Regions from separate parts of the Pseudomonas sp. M20 genome, predicted to be linked through region 1. Evidence: predicted binding sites of a transcription regulator. Region 1 holds the regulator's gene; the other holds the start of a gene.
The links. The regulator sigma-54, encoded in region 1, starts transcription at its own class of promoters, with help from an activator protein. The targets are predictions, from matches to a motif close to ANTGGCATNNANNTTGCTNT.
Positions count from the first base shown of each region.

Region 2: flhA (flagellar biosynthesis protein FlhA) is a predicted target of sigma-54. The motif match lies at 4,309-4,328, and genes of this name have one in related genera.

Region 1 is NZ_CP173611.1:4,675,256-4,681,338, forward strand. It holds gene ACI514_RS20870 (KpsF/GutQ family sugar-phosphate isomerase) at 58-1,032, shown strand; gene ACI514_RS20875 (HAD family hydrolase) at 1,032-1,556, shown strand; gene lptC (LPS export ABC transporter periplasmic protein LptC) at 1,565-2,137, shown strand; gene lptA (lipopolysaccharide transport periplasmic protein LptA) at 2,124-2,669, shown strand; gene lptB (LPS export ABC transporter ATP-binding protein) at 2,669-3,394, shown strand; gene ACI514_RS20895 (RNA polymerase factor sigma-54) at 3,582-5,075, shown strand; gene hpf (ribosome hibernation-promoting factor, HPF/YfiA family) at 5,149-5,457, shown strand; gene ptsN (PTS IIA-like nitrogen regulatory protein PtsN) at 5,469-5,933, shown strand; gene rapZ (RNase adapter RapZ) at 5,936-6,083, shown strand, end outside.
Region 2 is NZ_CP173611.1:3,909,153-3,915,235, reverse strand. It holds gene ACI514_RS17335 (Ig-like domain-containing protein) at 1-412, shown strand, start outside; gene ACI514_RS17330 (DUF6124 family protein) at 590-949, opposite strand; gene ACI514_RS17325 (Ig-like domain-containing protein) at 1,405-3,111, opposite strand; gene ACI514_RS17320 (DUF6124 family protein) at 3,433-3,792, opposite strand; gene flhA (flagellar biosynthesis protein FlhA) at 4,429-6,083, shown strand, end outside.

The sequences.
Region 1 (6,083 bases):
CTTTGCAACATAACCGCTATAATCGCCGCCTTTTCATCGGGCTATACGATTTCTGACATGAGCCAATCCAGCGACCTGATTCAATCGGCACAACGCACCATCCAACTCGAAGTGGAAGCCGTACAAGGCTTGTTGCCCCATATCGACGCCGATTTCGTACGCGCTTGCGAGATGATTCTGGCCAGTAAAGGCCGTGTAGTCGTGGTCGGCATGGGAAAATCCGGGCACATCGGCAACAAGATTGCCGCGACCCTGGCCAGCACCGGCACCCCGGCATTTTTCGTGCACCCGGCCGAGGCCAGCCATGGCGACATGGGCATGATCACCCGCGACGACGTGATCCTGGCCCTGTCGAACTCCGGCTCGACCAATGAAATCGTTACCCTGCTGCCGCTGATCAAACGCCTGGGCATCCAGCTCATCAGCGTCACCGGCAACCCGCAATCGCCGCTGGCCAAGGCTGCCGAGGTCAATCTCAACGTTCACGTCGAGCATGAAGCCTGTCCGCTTAACCTGGCCCCGACCTCCTCGACCACCGCAGCGCTGGTCATGGGTGACGCGCTGGCTGTAGCACTGCTGGAAGCACGCGGTTTCACCGCCGAAGATTTCGCGTTCTCACACCCGGGTGGTGCTCTTGGTCGTCGCCTGTTGCTGAAGGTGGAAAACGTCATGCACGCCGGGCAGGAATTGCCGCAAGTACAACGCGGCACGTTGCTCAAAGACGCATTGATGGAAATGACTCGTAAAGGTCTGGGCATGACCGTCATCCTTGAAACTGACGGTAAACTGGCTGGAATCTTCACTGACGGCGACTTGCGCCGCACGCTGGATCGCAGTATCGACATTCGCAGCGCCACCATCGACCAGGTAATGACGGCCCACGGCAAGACTGCACGGCCAGAGATGCTGGCCGCCGAAGCCCTGAAAATCATGGAAGATCACCGAATCAACGCACTGGTTGTTGTGGACGAAGAGGATCGCCCGGTCGGCGCCTTCAACCTCTCCGATCTGCTGCGCGCAGGAGTCATGTAATGAGTAACGATCTGCTGCAACGCGGCAAAGCGATCAAACTGGCGGTTTTCGACGTCGACGGCGTCCTCACCGACGGGCGCCTGTATTTCCTTGAAGACGGCAGCGAATTCAAGACCTTCAATACCCTCGACGGACAAGGCATCAAAATGCTGATGAACGCTGGCGTGCAGACCGCTATCATCAGCGGCCGCAAGACCCCGGTGGTCGAGCGTCGAGCGAAAAATCTGGGGATTCCCCACCTGTTTCAGGGCCGTGAAGACAAATTGGTTGTTCTCGACGGTCTTCTTGAGCAACTGGGCCTAAGCTACGAAGAGGTCGCCTATCTGGGCGATGACCTGCCCGACCTGCCGGTGATCCGCCGCGTTGGCCTGGGCATGGCGGTGGCCAACGCTGCCGATTTCGTCCGCGAACACGCCCATGGTGTAACCCGAGCCCGTGGTGGCGAAGGTGCCGCCCGCGAATTCTGCGAATTGATCCTGCGCGCCCAGGGCCGCCTTGATGCGGCCAATGCCGCGTACCTGTGAGCCAAACCATGTTCAGCAAAAAATTTCGCAACTTCCTGCTGTTCGGCTGCATCGCGGCGATATTCGCCGCGGTTGGCTACTGGAACATCAGCCCGGAACGCTTCCTCGACAAGCCACCGGTCACCTCGGTCGAAACACCTATCGACTGGTATGCAACCAACACGCATACCCTGCAATATTTGCCGGACGGCAAAGTGCAGTACGAAATGACTTCCGACAAGGCCGAGCACGTCAAGGCTACCGATGTCACCCTGGTCACAAAGCCGGACCTGAACATGTATCGCGGCACCGACTTCCCTTGGCACGTGACCAGCGAACGCGGCGAAGTGAACTCGGGCGGTACCGAAGTTGAACTGATCGATTCGGTACGCGTACAGCGCACCGATGAGAAAAAACGCGGCACTCTGATCACCAGCACCCGCATGACCGTGTTCCCGCAGCAAGAATATGCGCAGACCGAGCAACCCGTTAGAATCGAGGGTGCTGGCGGTGTATCGACTGGCGTCGGAATGAAAGCGTACCTGAAGGAAAGCAGGATACACCTGCAATCGAACGTAAGAGGACAGTATGAGGCTCGTTAAAACCCTCCCTATTTTGCTCAGTCTGGGCGCAGCACTGGGAAGCGTGAGCGCCTGGGCTCTGCCGAACGATCAGCAGCAACCTATCCGCATTCAGGCCGACGACGCCCAACTGGATGACAAGAACGGCATCGCCACCTATAAAGGTGATGTGATCATTACCCAGGGTTCGATGATCGTTAAAGGCAACACGGTGACCATCACCCGTACGCCGGCTGGCGATATCGACGTCGTGACGTCGGTGGGCAACCTCGCCTACTTCGAACAGCTGCAGACTCAAGGTGATGCCAAGCCTGTACAGGGCTGGGGCGTAACGATCCAGTACCACGCTGCGCAAAACCGCGTCGTGCTGATCGACAAGGCCAAGGTGGTCGACAAGGACAACAACACGACGCAAGGCGAGAAAATCGTCTATGACACCGTGAAGAAACTGGCCAGCGCCGGTCGCGCTACCGGCAGCAAGGTCACCGAAGCGCGTCCGCGCATCGATATGGTGATCCAGCCGAAGAAGAAAACCGACGAGAAAACCCAGTAATGGCAACTCTGAAAGCTCAGCACCTGGCCAAGGCCTATAAAAGCCGCCAGGTCGTGCGTGATGTCAGCCTGTCGATCGACAGCGGCCAGATCGTCGGCCTGCTCGGCCCGAACGGCGCCGGCAAGACGACCTGCTTCTACATGATCGTCGGCCTGGTACAGGCCGATCAGGGCCGCGTGCTGATCGATGACCTGGACGTCAGCCACCAGCCGATGCACGGTCGTGCCAAGGCCGGGATCGGCTATCTGCCGCAAGAAGCGTCGATCTTCCGCAAACTGTCGGTGGCCGACAACATCATGGCCATACTCGAGACCCGCCAGGAGCTCGACAAGGCCGGCCGTCGCAAAGAGCTGGAAAGCCTGCTGCAGGAATTCCACATCAGTCACATCCGCGACAACCTCGGCATGAGCCTGTCCGGTGGTGAACGCCGCCGGGTGGAGATCGCTCGCGCGCTGGCAACGGCACCGAAATTCATCCTGCTCGACGAACCGTTCGCCGGTGTCGATCCGATCTCGGTCGGCGATATCAAGCAGATCATCCACCACCTCAAGGCCAAGGGCATCGGTGTACTGATCACCGACCACAACGTCCGTGAGACGCTGGACATCTGCGAAACCGCTTACATCGTCAACGACGGTCAGTTGATTGCCGAGGGCGATGCAGAAACCATCCTGGCCAACGATCTGGTCAAGGAAGTGTATCTGGGCCACGAGTTTCGCCTGTAAGCGCAACAGTGCCCGGTGCGCCGCCCGGGCGCTGTATCGATTCAAGCAGGATTTAATACGCTTTAATTGTTACAGCGCTCTAGGCAAACACTTCAGTTTCAGGCATATAATTTGCTTAAGTTTGGCGCTCCGGCGCCCTGTAGTGGATGGCGCATAGCGCCGGCGAATAAGGTGTTAAGCCCCTGCCATGAAACCATCGCTAGTCTTGAGAATGGGCCAGCAGCTGACGATGACACCGCAGCTGCAACAGGCCATCCGTCTGCTCCAATTGTCGACCCTGGATCTGCAACAGGAAATCCAGGAGGCGCTGGAATCCAATCCGATGCTCGAACGCCAGGAAGAAGGCGAAGACTTCGACAATTCCGACCCCATGGCCGACAACGCCGAACAGAAGCCCAACACCGAGATTCAGGAACCCTCCTATCAGGAAACCGCCCCGACGGTCGACAATCTCGAGGATGGCGAATGGAACGAGCGTATTCCCAACGAACTTCCGGTCGACACCGCCTGGGAGGACGTCTACCAGACCAGCGCCAGCAGCCTGCCCAGCAGCGATGATGACGAGTGGGACTTCACCACCCGCACTTCCGCCGGCGAGAGCTTGCAAAGCCACCTGCTGTGGCAACTGAACCTTGCACCGATGTCCGACACCGATCGCCTGATCGCGGTCACCCTGATCGACTGCATCAACAATCAGGGCTACCTCGACGAAACTCTCGAAGAGATCCTCGAGGCGTTCGACCCGGAACTGGACATCGAACTGGACGAAATCGAAGCCGTCCTGCACCGCATTCAACAATTTGAACCAGCCGGTATCGGCGCCCGCAACCTCGGCGAATGCCTGCTGCTGCAATTGCGCCAGTTGCCTGCCAAGACCCCGTGGCTGGCGGAAGCGAAACGTCTGGTCACCGACTACATTGACCTGCTCGGTGGCCGCGACTACAGCCAGTTGATGCGCCGCATGAAGCTCAAGGAAGACGAGCTGCGCCAGGTCATCGAGTTGGTGCAGAGCCTTAATCCACGCCCGGGTTCGCAAATCGAATCCACCGAAGCCGAGTACGTCGTCCCTGACGTTATCGTACGCAAGGATAACGAACGCTGGCTGGTCGAGCTCAATCAGGAGTCGGTGCCACGCCTGCGCGTCAACGCGCAGTACGCCGGTTTCGTCCGTCGTGCCGACACCAGCGCCGACAACACCTTCATGCGCAATCAGTTGCAGGAAGCTCGCTGGTTCATCAAGAGCCTGCAGAGCCGCAACGAAACCCTGATGAAAGTAGCCACCCAGATCGTCGAGCATCAGCGCGGTTTTCTGGAGTACGGCGACGAAGCCATGAAGCCGTTGGTCCTGCACGATATCGCTGAGGCGGTCGGCATGCACGAATCGACAATTTCCCGGGTGACCACGCAAAAATTCATGCATACCCCACGCGGTATTTATGAACTGAAATACTTTTTCTCCAGCCACGTCAGCACCTCCGAAGGCGGCGAATGCTCGTCCACGGCGATCCGCGCGATCATCAAAAAACTGGTTGCCGCGGAAAATCAGAAAAAGCCGTTGAGTGACAGCAAGATCGCTGGTTTACTGGAGGCACAAGGCATTCAGGTGGCTCGCCGCACCGTCGCCAAGTACCGCGAATCCCTCGGGATCGCGCCTTCGAGCGAACGCAAGCGGTTGATGTAAGCCACGTTACAGCGTTCCAGTGGCAGGCTATCCAGCCTGCCGCTTTATGCACTGGCAACGAAGGAGAAGCTGTATGCAAGTCAACATCAGTGGACACCAACTGGAAGTGACCGAACCTCTGCGCACCTACATCAACGAAAAACTCGACCGATTAGAGCGCCATTTCGACAAGATCACCAACGTGCAAGTCACGATGTGCGTCGAAAAGCTGAAGCAGAAAATCGAAGCCACCTTGCATATTCCCGGCGGAGAAGTGGTTGCCAATGCCGAGCATGACGACATGTATGCCGCCATTGACCTACTGACCGACAAGCTGGATCGCCAACTCAAAAAGCATAAGGAAAAGACCCAAAGCCTCCTCCAGGGCGCGACAGGTCGATAACCCCCCATTCCATGATCCGACTTGAAAGTATCCTGACCCCCGGCCGTTCCCTCGTGAACGTGCCGGGCGGCAGTAAAAAGAAAGCCCTCGAACAAATTGCCAACCTGATCGCCCGCGAAGTGCCGGCTCTGGAGATGCAAGATGTCTTCGAGGCGTTGATTGCCCGTGAAAAACTCGGTTCCACCGGTTTTGGCAACGGCATCGCCATTCCTCACTGCCGCCTCAAGGGTTGCCAGTCGCCTATCAGCGCCTTGATGCATCTTGAAGCGCCTATTGATTTCGACGCCATCGACGGTGCGCCGGTTGACCTGCTGTTCGTATTGCTGGTCCCGGAAGCCGCCACCGATGCGCATCTGGAGTTGCTACGTCAGATCGCCAGCATGCTGGATCGTAAGGAAGTGCGCGAAAAGCTGCGTAGCGCACCGAGTAGCGAAGCCTTGTATCAGGTCGTCCTGAGCGAGCAGAACGGGCATTAATCATGCGTTTGATCATCGTCAGCGGCCGCTCCGGCTCGGGTAAAAGTACGGCTCTGGATGTCCTTGAGGACAACGGCTATTACTGCATCGACAACCTGCCCGCAGGCTTGCTGCCGGAACTGGCCGAACGTGCGCTGATTCATACTGAGC
Region 2 (6,083 bases), 770 kb from region 1:
CAAGGTTGCCGGTAGGCATAACGGATCGACCACCATCACCGTGACGGATGCCGATCAGCAAAAGGTTTCGTATTTGGTGCAAGTGACGAATGTTTATCGGCTTGGAATGAGCGAGGCGTTCATGACGGCAGCCGAGGCGCATTCCTGGCTTAGCCAATCCGGAGCCACCCGTATTTACAACGATAACCGGCCGCTCGGCGCGGGCCACCTACAGGCGAATTTCGTCGACTTGACTCCCCTGTTCGGTGCAAGAGGGCCATATTATGGCCGTTTTTTCGCTATTAACCTTTCCTTTGCCACTCCCTACGTCGTCTATTACGAACTGTTGGATAACGGAGTTCTGGCGGGCGCAAGCTTACCAGTCGCGGGCAACGCGGTCCGTAAACGGTGGATGGCTTATCACTTGACCTGACGTACAGAGACTTGTCAGGCGCCGGGAGAGTTTTCCCGTGCGCCTCTATATTTTGATCGTTCCTACGCGTAGCAAAGGAATGCCTCAACGGATGCGCCGCGTTCGGCTCTGGAAGGGACGCAGAGCGTCCCGGGCTGCATTCCCACGCAGAGCGTGGGAACGATCATGGGGGCGCGGCTACTGCGGCAACTCCAGATTATCCATAACCCGATTCACCGCCAGCTCGCCGAGCATGATCAATTGCGCAATCCCCAGTAGCGTTCTGCGTTGCGAGGCGGGTATGAGGTTGGCAAAGTCATGGGCGATGGTTCTGGCTGAGGCGAGTGTTTCGCTGGCATCGGCCAGCAGTTCCTCGTTTTTGAAGTCAGCGGTGACGGCGTACATCCGGCGGGTTTTGCGTGGCGGTGGGGGGGAGCCGGGCGGGCAGAGGTAGTGATCGAGGGCGCGGTCGGCGGCGTCGTGGAGCTTGTTGGAATCGAGGGATTCGTAGGGGGACGTAGGGTCGGTTTCGGGTGGGTTGGGTGTTGGTTTGATCATGGTGAAGCTCCTTTGAAGTGGAGCCGCTACACCCTGTCGCTAAACAGGTGGGTGGCGGCTGTACGCAGGTTAGCGAACCGGTCAAAGGCACCCGGCAGACCCGAAGGTCTCCCGCATACAGCCACCATGACGAAATCGCGAAAATACAGATCCGCAACGAAGCCTGGAACGCCGATGCACCTTTGACTTGAGTTCGAGTCGCTAAACCCGATCGCTGATTCGTCAGCGACCGACCCACAATAGAACCCGACCCCAAAGCGCACAAGCCGGCGGATTCTGGCTTGGCTGTAGGCAATGGCGCAAGGATTTGTAGCCTTGCGGAAATGTCATTACACACAATTCAACGAGATCTTAAAGTTGAGCCTAAAAAGACAACAAACCCGCGGCCATTTTCATGGGGGCGCGGGCTTTCAGGATTGCGAAGTTGTGCAGACATTTATTCCGACAAGTTTCAACTAGTCGGTGTTGCTTGAAGGTCCGATCATTTCTGCGGCTTCTAGGTGCTCCTCGTTACTGCTCATCGCTCCCAATGCACCTGCATAGTTAAATAAAAAGAACAATCCATGATGGGGATCAGCTGTCTGGTCCAGCCATTCAAAATTTCGGGTATAGGTATTGTAAACCTCAGCCCTGGCTCCATTGGCGTTGCCGGTCCAGGCCCTGTCCAGGTGAGGGGCCGTTGGACCTGCACTCCATACGAACCAAGGTTGCGAGAAGCAACGCTGAATGACCGCAAGGATTTGCGGCGTTAAATGCACGTCTCCTCTTTGCGCCAATGCTTGAAGGTGTCTCTGGTAAGTCCAGCCTAAGCCTCCACCTACGAACACGGAGTAGATATTCGAGACTTTGACTGAGTAGCTGACCTGCGCAGCCTGTTGATCGGTGATGGTGATGGTTGCCCCACCGTTGCCCATTCCTGTTACCTTGCCGCCGGCGTCAACTGCCGCGACGGCTGGATTCGAGGACCTGTATGTATAGGGCGCAATACCCCCGGCAGCCTCGCGGATCTTAGTGTTACCAATGGCATCAACACCGTTGAGGTTTGGACAGTAACCACTTCTTACCATCACGCCATCCAGCTCCATCAGCGTCGTGTCGACTGAAAGTTGCTGGGGACTCACCGTCAGCAATCGCACGTTGGAATAAACCGAGGTCGGGTGGTACAGCGATTTAGCATACAAGCGGTGACCGCCGACTGTGACGGTGATGGTGTGCTGCCATGACCTGTCAATTGGACTGGCGGTCACTTTGCCTTTGGACTCTGCGCTCGGGCCCCTACCGTCGAAAATTTCGATCTCCTTCCCTTCGCTGGCTGTGCCCTTGAGTATTAACGTGGTGCTGGTGGTGCTGGCACCCTCCGGCACTTCTTTATTGTTGGCGTCCAATACGTTGGTTAGCGTCGGGGCCGGCAATTTCTCTTTCAGACGAATGTTCACCGTCTCGTTCGGCGATTCGCCAAATTGTCCCAGTTGATCAGTTACCTCGAAATTGACGTTTATCTCGCCGTCAACAACGTTCTCAAAATCAGCTGTATACAGCGTCTTGCTCACTGGTGCCGAGGGATCCATAACGTCCACCGTGAACGTCGCGATGCCTAGCTTCAATATCACTTGATCGAAAGGTTCTTTGGTCGTGTAGCGCATTTCGAACGTGACACCGTTTTGTGCCAAGTCAGGGGTAATGCCATTGGCGATCACCTCGGAAGGAATAATCAGCTTGAAATTGGCATGGGGGGGCAGGTGGTACAGCACCGACGATATTTCCGATTTTTCTTTATTGCCGCTGAGCCGTTCAACAACGTAGTGCAGCTTGTTGATGCCGTTTACGAACTTGGATTTCGGGGCGTACAGCGCGACTCGTTTATTTTCCTCGCCGGGCTCGACAGTGTGACTGTCCACGGGCGTCGCCCCATCATTGATAAACAATGCGACTGAATTGTACTCGGCCAGTGCTGCCACGCCTCGATTTAGTAGTTCAGTCCACGGATCAACCACACACCGCACGCGTTCAGGTGTGCCGGTGAAGAGGCGTCTCGGAACGCCGCCGTGAGCAAGTCCGGACGGCCTCACCGGTGTCAACCAGCCGGGTATGAATACCGGGAACAACTTGAATACTTCAATCAGATCGTCGGATTGGATATCAATGGTCGAGTGAGTGTCCATGACGCGCTCCTGACCCGTGACAGGCCGGCATGTGGGTGAAGCGCTATCACACAATGGTTTGTGAATTTTGCCCACTGTCATATCTGACAGGTAGATGCTTGTTTCAGACGAGTGGTCGAGACTCGGCGGCGCGCTCAAGTTTCGTTCGACGTGCCGGCCCTTCCCTTGAAAGCGGAAAGAGTCGAGTTACCAGGCTCAAACGTAAAACGCGCCGCCCCGGTTGATTAGGAGCGGCGGGTTTTGACTGTCCGCAGTTGGGGGTTGCCTGTAGATAGGCCATCGCGAGCAGGCAGTGGCACCAAACAACTCGACCGGCCCGCATCACCGCGGCAACTCCAGATTATCCATCACCCGATTCACCGCCAGTTCGCCGAGCATGATCAATTGCGCGATCCCCAACAATGTCCTGCGCTGCGACGCGGGTATGAGGTGGGCGAAGTCATGGGCGATGGTTCTGGCTGAGGCGAGTGTTTCGCTGGCATCGGCCAGCAGCTCTTCATTTTTGAAGTCCGCGGTGACGGCGTACATCCGGCGGGTTTTACGCGGTGGTGGCGTGGAGCCGGGCGGGCAGAGGTAGTGATCGAGGGCGCGGTCGGCGGCGTCGTGGAGTTTGCTGGAGTCGAGGGAATCGTAGGGGGAGGTGGGGTCGGTTGCGGGTGGGTTGGGGGTTGGTTTGATCATGGTTGAAGCCTCTAGAGTAGTGAAGCTGCCACCGTTCGCTGCTAACGAAGGAGGTGGCGGCCGTACGCGGGTTAGCAGACCAGGACTCTAGAACCCGGCGCACCGAAGTGCCCCACGCAAAGCCGCCATAACGGCAACGGACTTCATGCGTCTAGAGATAACCCGGGCTGCTAAACCCGGTCGCTGATTTGTCAGCGACCGGACCACAATATAACCCGACCCCAAAGCGCACAAGCCGGCGGATTCTGGCTTGGCTGTAGGCATTGGCGCAAGGATTTGTAGCCTTGAGACCGTGTCTTGAGGTGTCTTTTAAACAGCTTCGTTTAAATCGAAAAATTTGTGCCGGACATAAGGGCCTCTTCGCGAGCAGGTTCGCTCCCACAAGAGACTGCATTCCAAATGTGAGAGTGAAATGCACACCAAATGTAGGAGTGAGCCTGCTCGCGATAGCGGAGTGTCAGTTGACGAATTTTTTGGATGACACACCGCTATCGCGAGCAGGCTCACTCCTACAGTGTTCGCGTACACCTTCCTCTCTGTTTCAATCAATCGCAAAAGTTGGAAAGCTTCTTGCAGTACCCGCCGTGAGCCCGCTCTGGGCGTCAAAAGTTTGCTTTAAAGGAACGGGGAAAACCGGTGGATCGCTCTCAGTTATTCAACACTGCTCGCACAAACGTTGCCGACCTCAGTCGAGGCAATCTGGGCGTGCCGTTGTTGCTGCTGGTGATGCTGGCGATGATGATGTTGCCGGTGCCGCCGTTCCTGCTCGACGTGTTCTTCACCTTCAACATTGCCTTGTCGATTGTCGTCCTGCTGGTCTGCGTGTATGCGCTGCGACCGCTGGATTTCGCCGTGTTCCCGACGATTCTGCTGGTTGCGACGTTGCTGCGGCTGGCGTTGAACGTGGCCTCGACGCGGGTGGTCATGCTCCACGGTCAGGACGGCCACGCCGCTGCCGGTAAGGTGATTCAGGCCTTCGGTGAGGTGGTGATCGGCGGTAACTACGTGGTTGGTATCGTGGTTTTCGCGATCCTGATGATCATCAACTTCGTCGTGGTGACCAAGGGTGCCGGGCGGATTTCCGAGGTGAGCGCGCGGTTCACCCTCGATGCGATGCCCGGCAAACAAATGGCGATCGACGCCGACCTCAACGCCGGTCTGATCGACCAGAACCAGGCCAAGATGCGCCGTCAGGAAGTCGCCCAAGAGGCTGAGTTCTACGGTTCGATGGACGGTGCCAGCAAGTTCGTCCGTGGTGACGCCATCGCGGGCCTGCTGATTCTGTTCATCAACCTGATCGGCGGCATGGCCGTGGGTATCTTCCAGCATGGCATGACGTTCGGTGATGCCGGCCGGGTTTATGCCTTGCTGACCATCGGTGACGGTTTAGTGGCGCAATTGCCATCACTGCTGTTATCGACAGCGGCAGCGATCATGGTGACCCGTGCTTCCGGTTCGGAAGACATGGGCAAGCAGATCAATCGCCAGATGTTCGCCTCGCCGAAAGCGCTGGCGGTGGCTGCAGGTTTGATGGCGGTCATGGGGCTGGTGCCGGGCATGCCGCACTTCTCGTTCCTGAGCATGGCCGCGCTGGCCGCTGGCGGCGCGTACCTGTTCTGGAAAAAACAGAATGTGGCCAAGGTCGTAGCGTTGGAAGAGGTCAAGCGCCAGCAGGAACTGCTGCCGTCGCCGGCCCGCGCCATGGAAACCAAAGAGCTCGGCTGGGACGATGTGACGCCCATCGACATGATCGGCCTGGAAGTCGGCTATCGCCTGATTCCGCTGGTGGACCGCAACCAGGGCGGACAATTGCTGGCGCGGATCAAGGGCGTACGAAAGAAGCTCTCGCAGGATCTGGGCTTCCTCATGCCGACCGTGCACATCCGCGACAACCTCGATCTGGCGCCAAGCGCCTATCGCCTGACCCTGATGGGCGTGATTCTCGCCGAAGCCGAGATCTACCCGGATCGCGAACTGGCGATCAACCCGGGCCAGGTCTACGGCACACTCAACGGTATCAACGCCAAAGATCCGGCTTTCGGCCTGGAGGCGGTGTGGATCGAAATCAGCCAGCGTGCGCAGGCACAATCCCTCGGTTACACGGTGGTGGACGCCAGCACCGTGGTCGCGACTCACTTGAACCAGATTCTATACAAGCACTCCAGCGAGCTGATCGGCCACGAAGAAGTGCAGCAACTCATGCAATTGCTGGCCAAGAGCTCGCCGAAACTGGCAGAAGAGCTGGTGCCGGGCGTGGTCACGTTGTCGCAGTTGCTCAAGGTGCTGCAAGC